4 regions of the Cellvibrio sp. ATLC23 genome follow, and region 1 is predicted to be linked to each of the others. Evidence: predicted binding sites of a transcription regulator. Region 1 holds the regulator's gene; each other region holds the start of a gene.

Region 1 (2,208 bases):
TGCGCTGTAACTGGTAGATGTTGTCAAACACCTGACCCCAGATGCCAGTGGCTTCGGGTGCTTCTTCCGCTTCCTGACACAGCAGCCACTGATTGAGGCGGCGCATTTGCCAGAGCATCCAGATAATGTAAGCGGCGCAGCCAATCAGCATCCAAACGGCGTACAGGCCGCTGAAAAAACCAATCAGGCTGCACAGGGCGAGAATAATGAGAATGCGCTGGAGCTCAGCGCTAAAACCTTTTAACAAGACCTAAACCTCGTGGTGTATAGCAGTCACAAGGTCGGGACTCCGCCGCAAGACCGTCTGAGACATGGATGTCGAAGATGAGCCTACATGGATGTATTCACGGCGTGTCTTGCGGTGGAGTCCCGACCTTGCGACGAAAATCAGGGATCAGGCTTCAATACGAGTAGAAAACCTATAGCCCGTACCGCGTACCGTCTGGATCAAATCTTCGTGGCCATCAACGGTGAGGGCTTTGCGCAGGCGGCGGATATGAACATCCACTGTGCGCTCTTCCACATACACATTGCCGCCCCAAACGTGATCCAGCAATTGGCTGCGAGTATAAGCTCTTTCCTGATGGGTGAGGAAAAACTCCAGCAGGCGATATTCAGTCGGGCCCATATCAACCGATTGATCGTGAATGGTAACGCGGTGGCTGGCGGGATCAAGGCACAAGCCTTGTACAGTAATCGGCGCGGAATTGATTTGTGGATCGGCGCGGCGCAATACTGCTTTCAAGCGTGCGACTAATTCGCGCGGTGAAAAAGGTTTGGTGATGTAATCATCGGCGCCCACTTCCAGCCCCTGAATCTTATTATCTTCTTCGCCTTTGGCGGTCAGCATGATGATGGGGGTGTTGGCGGTCACTTCATCGCGCTTCAAACGGCGCGCTAATTCGATGCCGCTGGTGCCGGGCATCATCCAATCGAGCAGGATCAGGTCGGGCTTTTCATCGATAATAATGCCGTGCGCGTCCTGTGCATTGCTCGCTTCCAACACGTTGTATTCAGCCATTTCCAGCGCTACCCGCAGCATATCGCGGATTGCGGATTCATCGTCAACGATTAGAATTTTGCGACCAGTCATAAATGTTCTGCCTGAAAAAACCACGGTTTGCCTCACAGGTTTGTGAAGCTATTGTTGCAGTGTATTAAATAAGCTCAGTGTTACACATTTATGACAGGGTGAAAAATTAGCCGCTAGTGAAATTGATAATCCATAACGATCCCGACAAATACCGCGACACCGACCCAGTTGTTATTGAGGAATGCCTTAAAACAGGCGGCGCGGGCGCGAAAGCGAATCAGCCATTGTTGATAGACAAATAAGCCGGCCGCAACTGCCAGCCCTACATAGTAAAAACTGCCCAACTCAAAGCGATTGCCGACCAGTATCAAAGCGTAAATTGTCATGACTTGGAGTGCGCCAGTGATAATGCGATCCTGCTCGCCAAACAATATCGCGGTGGATTTGACGCCGATTTTCAGATCGTCATCCCTATCCACCATCGCATAAAACGTATCGTAGACCACTGTCCAGAGCACCACTGCCAGATATATCAGCCAAATACCTTGCGTGAGTTCTCCCGCTTCGGCGGCGTAAGCCATAGGTATGCCCCAGGCGAATGCCGCGCCCAGTACCACTTGCGGCAAATGGGTGTGGCGTTTCATAAAGGGATAGCAAAACGCGAGAATCAGGCCGCCAACCGACAGTTTGATGGTGAGAGGGTCGGTAAATAGCACCAGCCCAAAGGCGATCAAACATAGAGTGATAAACAGGCCGATGGCCTCGCGGCTGGTGAGGGCGCCGGTGGCGAGTGGGCGATGTTGGGTGCGCTCGACCCTGCCATCAATTTTGCGATCGGCAAAGTCATTGATTACGCAGCCAGCGGCGCGCATCACTATCACCCCCAGCACAAAAATCACCAGATTCTTGAGGCTGGGCAAGCCCTTGGCCGCAATCCATAAGCTCCAGAGTGTGGGCCACAGGAGCAGCAGGGTGCCAATGGGGCGGTCCATGCGCATCAAACGCCAGTAAAGTGGGGCTTTTTGTCGTATTTTGGCGACAAAGCCGCTTTTTAAGCTATTTTTCGCCACAGGATTAACAATGGTTTTTGCTTTCTGTTTGCTGCGTTCAGGCTTGTGTGTCGCGGCTGATTTGGTCTTGGACGCCGCTATTTTTTTTGCCGTCGCCTGTGTGGC
Region 2 (2,208 bases), on a different contig from region 1:
CGACTATCGCTTTTTTATGCTGTGGATGGCGGCGATATTTTGCTCCCTGCTGGTGATTTGGTGGTCGATCCAGCGCCAGTGGTGGTCGCAGTTAAAAGATAAGTTGCCAACCGCGGGTGAGATAGTCACTGCCGTGGTAGAAAAAATGCCGACCATTGAAGATGTGCCCGAGCCCGAGCCGGAATTGCCCAAACAAGTGTCGGTCCGGTTGAGTTTAGATATCGTGAATATGAGCAAACTCTACCAACAATTAAACAGCGAAAGTTTTGCCAATGTGTTGCGCCGTTTTGAAAAACAATTGCAGGGCGTGTTGAATTTATACAGCGGTGAACGGCAAATGTTATCGGGCGAAACTTTGATTATCGATTTCACCGGCGAAGCGTTTTACGAATGCAGCTTTCGCGCCGTCTGCGCTGCACAATTGTTAAATAGCCTGACCAGCCAAAGCCCCAGCCCGCGTTTGCATTTAGCAGCGGCGGTACATGAATTATCGGCACCGGTGAGTTCGAATAAATCGCTGCTGAAAGATTTTGTGGTGCAACACAACAATCATTTAAAACCCGATAAAGGCGAAATTTTAATTAGCCAACGTTTGATAGACCACGAGCTGCAGGCGCATTTGGATATAGTGAGCGATAGCGGCAAGCTAGTGGGATTAAAAGCTCCTTACGCGGCCCTACTGGCAAAACAAGAAGAACAATTGGTGGGTGCAACGACGACCTAATCGCGTGCGATGCGGATTGCAGTGTTCTATCCAGGACTCGCCGTAAACCCATCCATGGGGGCTCATCTGCGACATCCCTGTCGCAGACGGTCCTGGATAGAACACCGCAATCCACCGACAAGATTTCCGCAATATCGCACAAACCCGCTGTCACACACCTGCAACAATTCCATCACATAACCGTCACGCAGCCGTCATAACCTTGCAGCATCGCCCATCGCAAAGTTGTGACTACTATGCTCAATATCGAACAGTCCATCAGCACTAAATTCCCCGGTTTTACCCAACAGTCGCCCATGGTGCGCAACTCCACGCTCAGTATTTTGCGCAAGCTGACCCATGAAAAAGAAATTAATGCCTTTTTGCGCGAGCATGAAGGCAATCGCGGCATTGATTTTATCGACCGGATTTTTGAGTACTTCAATTTTAGTTACAGTATCTCCCAGCGCGAGCGCAACAATATCCCCGCACAAGGGCGCGTGATTATTATCGCCAATCACCCGATTGGTTCGCTCGATGGGTTAGCACTGCTGCGTTTAGTCAGCGAAGTGCGCAAGGATGTGAAAATTATCGCCAACGATATGCTGATGGCATTTGAGCCGCTGCACGATTTACTGCTGCCGCTGGATAATATGACCCGCGCCGCTTACAAACAGAGTTACAAAAATATTTTGCAGGCGCTCAATAACGAAGAGGCAATTATTATTTTTCCGGCGGGTGAAGTATCCCGCGCTAGCCCCACGGGGATTAAAGATGGAAAATGGCAAGCGGGCTTTTTGCACTTTGCGCGCAAAACCAAATCACCTCTGTTACCCATTTTTGTCTCCGCCAAAAACTCCATGCTGTTTTACAGCGCCTCAATGATTTTTAAACCGCTGGCGACTGCCCTGCTCGCCCATGAAATGTTTAACAAGCGCTCGGCAGAAATAAAATTCCGCGTGGGTGAAGTGATTCCCCACCACGCACTGGAATCCGATCAGCTCGCCGACAAAGCCCTAATCAAACGCCTGAAAAAACACGTTTACAAAATCGGCAAAGGTATTTCCTCTAAGAAAAAAAGCGCGCCGGTATTTGTCACCGAAAAAACCATCGCCCACCCAGAAGATCGCGCCGCACTGAAAAAAGAATTTAAAACCGCACAATTAATTGGCAGCACCCGCGACAACCACAAAATATTTCTGTGCGATTACGATCAACACCCCGTAGTGCTGCGCGAAATTGGCCGCTTGCGCGAGCAGACGTTTCGCTTGGTGGGCGAAGGTACCGGCAGCAGACGCGATCTGGACAAGTACGATCACTACTACCGCCACCTGGTATTGTGGGATGAAGAAAAACTCTGCATAGCAGGTGCCTATCGTTTAGGTGAAGCGCACAAGTTGATGAAGAAAAAAGGCGCAAAATCACTCTACACCGCTGAACTGTTTGAATTTAATCCATCGCTTACACCCTACCTCGAACAAGGTTTGGAATTAGGCCGCAGTTTT
Region 3 (2,208 bases), on a different contig from region 1:
TATTGCGCTCAATACTAAAAGATCAACAATGGCATGTAATGATGCGGGATTTTATTCATCACCATCAGTGCCAGACACCGTATTTTTTGGAAATTAGTGAAGAATTTTTACAATATCTGGCGCAGGAGCGCGGTTTGCGTGAAGGCGATCCGCCATTTTTGCTGGAGCTTGCGCACTACGAATGGATTGAGTTGGCGCTTGATGTCAGCGAAGAAATAATTCCTGATGCAGGTAACTTGCCTGATGATCTTCTGCTGGCCAGACCTCGCATTTCCCCTTTGGTCGCCAATTTGAGCTATCAGTTTCCGGTACATAAAGTCTCCCCTAATTTTCAGCCTCAAACCGTTACACCAACGCAACTTGTGGTTTATCGCAACCGTGCCGATAAGGTCTGTTTTATCCAGGCTAATCCGCTAAGCCAACGGCTCTTGGCCTTGCTGCAATCTCACTCGTTATCATTGGATGAAACCCTGCGCCTAATCGCCGATGAATTACAGCAGCGTTCATATGATGAACTGGCAAGCGATGCTCAAACTTTAATCAAATCATTTTATTCTTCTGGGGTGGTCAGTCACTTTGACTAAATATTGCGCTTTATTGAGTCGTCTAATTGTTCATATATGATGTTTTGATTACCAAAAGCGCAAAATTAGTGCAAAAATTTACTGAATTTGATCTAAAACCACGTTTAATCACAAAACTCTCTGTTTTTTCTTTATATAATCACCCGCCGATACTTAGTGCCTTGTCATAATTTTGTAATCTTTCGGTCACATAATGGCAATACTACTGAAACACAAGTATCACGATTTCAATATGACCTGATCCCCCGGTGTCCAGGAACTGAACACTTAAAACACACATCCAGGAGACGACTCCATGAAAAAATCATTATTGGCTTTGGTTATAGCTTCATTGTTACCAGCGGCGGCATTTGCTGATGTTACTGTTTATGGTAAAGCGAATGTGTCTTTGCAAAATGCTGACGAAGAAGTTTCTGGCAGCAAAGTAGAATTGGTGAGCAATGCTTCTCGCATTGGTTTGAAAGGCAGTGAGGAAGTAAATTCCAGTTTGAAAGTGATTTACCAATTTGAATACCAAACCGAAGTAGATGATGGTACCAACGGCAGCCAAACTTTTGGTCAACGTAATATCTTTATCGGTTTGCAAGGTTCTGCCGGTACCATTATGGGCGGCCATTTCGATACTCCCACCAAGGTTGCACAAGAGAAAGTTGACTTGTTCAATGATTTGGAAGGTGATATCAATCAGATTTTCAAAGGTGAAATTCGCGCAAGTAATATCGTTCAGTACGTAACACCTGCTTCATGGGGTGCGTTCACTTCTTCCGTTGCCTATGTAACTAAAGAAGCTGACGGTGTTGATAATGGCGTTTCTGTTTCTGTTGCTTACAACACTCCTGCTTTTTATGCAGCAGTTGCTGTTGATCAAGATGTTGAAGCAGAAGGTGTTGACTTGGTTCGTGCAGTAGCACGTGTTGTATTTGGCCCAGTACAATTAGGTGTATTGGCTGAGCAATATGAAAATGACAGCACTGGTGCTGATGAAGATGGCGCTTTTGTTTCTGCCTTGTGGAATCTGAATGACAAGTGGGCATTGAAAGGCCAATACGGTCAATCTGACGTGAAAATGGCTGACGGCGAAAGTGCTAGCATTGGTCTGGATTACAAAATGACTAAAGCTGCCACTTTGTACTCTTACGTAACTAGTGTAGAAAATGAGTTGGCATTAGCGGCTGAGCGTGACGATACCTATGTTGGTGTTGGTATCGATTTTAAATTCTAATTCACTAAGTGAACGGGTTTAAATAAACAAAGGGTGCTTCGGCACCCTTTGTTGTTTTAAGTTGAATTTTTTCTAATGATTATGCCCCTATAATTGAAGGGAGAAAATGATGAAGCGTTCAATAATTATGATGCTGGGTTTGATGGCTGCAATTTCTGTATCGGCAAAAGATGATTGTGACCCAGCAGTCGATGCTGCTGACTCAATGAATGTCAATCAACAAGATTGCGATTACAGCGACAAAGGGTTGAATGGGTTTTTGCAAAAAGCCTTTAAAAAAGGTGAAGAGGGAGCGGTGCTCGAAACCGGTAGTGCAGAAAAAAATTCTACTGGAAAGGCTCAGCCGGCGCTGGCTAAGGTACAAAAAAGTGACAGCCATTATTTCACCTTGAGTGTTGAAGT
Region 4 (2,208 bases), on a different contig from region 1:
ATCTTACCGCCGGGAACGGCGACTGGCGCCTGTAGTACAGGTGTACTGGGATTGATGATGTTGTACAGCCACAACTGGGCGTTATCGTCAGCAATAATCAAATGCTGCGCACTTTCATCTACCTGAATCGCGACAGGTGTCACGCCCTCTGGCAATGCAGGCAAGGTAAACACATCCTGGCTGAGTGTCTCTTCGCCGGTAATCATATTAGTATTGCTGCTGAAAATACCCAGCAACAAACGTTTATCAGCGGTGAGTGCACCCATCAAAATACCGCTGGAGGTGTCTTGCACCGCCAGCTGGCTGATCGCGGAGCCCTGCTCATCTAACTGCAATGGCGCATCACCCAGGGGGTATACCAAGCTGGGAACGATCTGACGCTTGTCCTGCGGATAACTCAGGGCATAGTTAACCTTGATCAAGGTTACCTGGCCATTGCTGTAACCATAGGCGATCAGACCCTGATCCGGCGTACTGGTGGCTAAGCGGGTAAAAGTAGCACCTTCAGCGCGCGGCACCTGTGCGTTCAAAACCGGGCTGCCATCATTGACGGCGAAGAAGTTCACTGCACCACTGCGCTTAAAGCTGGCACCGATCTCTTCATAACGCTCCAGGATCAAATACTCAGTCGGATCTGCCTCAAGTTGCTGCAACTGCACAGGGGTAAAACGCTGGGTGATATCGACCGACGCCCCGCGAAATAAGGGCGCGATTTCAGAAAAAAGATAGAAGAAAATTAAACCCAAGGAAAAGACTACCGCCAGACCAGCTGACATTACGCCATAGCGCGATAGCTTGTCTTTAAATTGGCGGATACGACGCAGGCGGCTGCGCTGCTCGGTTGTTGGCATCAGGCTTTGCATTGGCTTAGCCACTAGGACTGGTTCGGACATGGTCTACTCACCTGAAATTGTCTGGCGTGTAAATGATGCTAACAGGCAAAAATGACAGTTTTGTTACAAAGCAAAGACACTGTCACATTAGTGTCATATTTTTAGTTGCAACCATAAAAAACGCCGAACAAGTCGGCGTTTTTTCAAGCAACCTTGCAGATTACTTCAGCTCGGCAAGAGCCTTAGTCACCATAGTTGCGGGCAGCGGGATGTAACCATCACGCACTACGGTTTCTTGACCTTGTTTGGAGAGAATCAATTTGATGAACTCCAATTGGATCGAATCCAATGGACGATTAGGGTGCTTATTGATGTACATATAAAGCACGCGTGACAGCGGATAAGAGCCATCCAGCGCATGTGAAGCTTCAGCGGTCACAAACGGCTGACCATCTTTCTTAGACAAAGGAACCGCTTTAACACCAGAGGTGATGTAACCAATACCCGAGTAGCCAATACCGTTAATAGACTCAGAAACACCCTGAACTACCGAAGCAGAACCTGGCTGTTCAAGAATGCTAGCTTTGAAATCGCCCTTACACAGCGCTTCATCTTTAAAGTAACCATAAGTACCAGACACTGCGTTGCGGCTATACACAGTGAAATCACGGTTTTCCCAAGCACCGGTCAAACCTACTTCACCCCAACGGGTTATATCCTTAGCACCACCACACTTGCGGGTTGCAGAGAAAATGGCATCAACTTGAGGAATACTCAAACCCTTGATCGGGTTATCTTTGTTGACATAAACAGCCAATACATCAATCGCCACAGGTACAGCTGTAGGCTTATAGCCATGTTTAGCTTCAAATGCCTGAATCTCTTCTGTTTTCATCATCCGGCTCATAGGGCCGAAATTAGCAGTGCCTTCGGTCAAGGCTGGTGGCGCAGTTGAAGATCCGGCACCTTGGATTTGAATATTGACATTGGGGTAAGACTTTTTGAAGTCTTCAGCCCAAAGAGTCATCAGGTTGTTGAGTGTATCTGAACCAATTGAGTTCACATTCCCTGATACACCGGTGACCACCTTGTACTCGGGTAACTTAGGATCAACTGCCGCTTGCAGTGCAGCTGCACACACCATAGAGCCGGCCAATGCCAACCCTTTAATAATTTTCATAGCGTTCATAGAGCGCTCCGTTTAGTCATTCGTGAATAATGAATTCATGCTTGTTGATGGAAAGACTTGCCTCTCCATTGGTGATTACTTTATCCAGCAAATATGACAGTAATATGACTGAGAGAAACTTTTGTCACAAATTTGTCGCAGAATCGTCATATCTTTTTTGATTCCATCCAAATAAAAACACCCGCC

The links. The regulator PhoB, encoded in region 1, activates phosphate uptake and scavenging genes when phosphate is short. The targets are predictions, from matches to a motif close to TGTCATAAANNTGTAACA.
Region 2: olsF (bifunctional ornithine lipid synthase OlsF) is a predicted target of PhoB. The motif match lies at 873-890, and genes of this name have one in related genera.
Region 3: AC2CG4_RS01640 (porin) is a predicted target of PhoB. The motif match lies at 747-764, and genes of this name have one in related genera.
Region 4: AC2CG4_RS11755 (ABC transporter permease subunit) is a predicted target of PhoB. The motif match lies at 974-991, and genes of this name have one in related genera.

Annotation. Positions count from the first base shown of each region.
Region 1 is NZ_JBXUOS010000008.1:190,550-192,757, reverse strand. Features, by position in the region: gene phoR (phosphate regulon sensor histidine kinase PhoR) at 1-247, opposite strand, end outside; gene phoB (phosphate regulon transcriptional regulator PhoB) at 395-1,093, opposite strand; gene ubiA (4-hydroxybenzoate octaprenyltransferase) at 1,207-2,208, opposite strand, start outside.
Region 2 is NZ_JBXUOS010000002.1:335,434-337,641, forward strand. Features, by position in the region: gene AC2CG4_RS04410 (hypothetical protein) at 1-724, shown strand, start outside; gene olsF (bifunctional ornithine lipid synthase OlsF) at 961-2,208, shown strand, end outside.
Region 3 is NZ_JBXUOS010000001.1:403,877-406,084, forward strand. Features, by position in the region: gene AC2CG4_RS01635 (HvfC family RiPP maturation protein) at 1-584, shown strand, start outside; gene AC2CG4_RS01640 (porin) at 880-1,806, shown strand; gene AC2CG4_RS01645 (hypothetical protein) at 1,916-2,208, shown strand, end outside.
Region 4 is NZ_JBXUOS010000006.1:187,166-189,373, forward strand. Features, by position in the region: gene AC2CG4_RS11755 (ABC transporter permease subunit) at 1-893, opposite strand, end outside; gene AC2CG4_RS11760 (PstS family phosphate ABC transporter substrate-binding protein) at 1,054-2,022, opposite strand.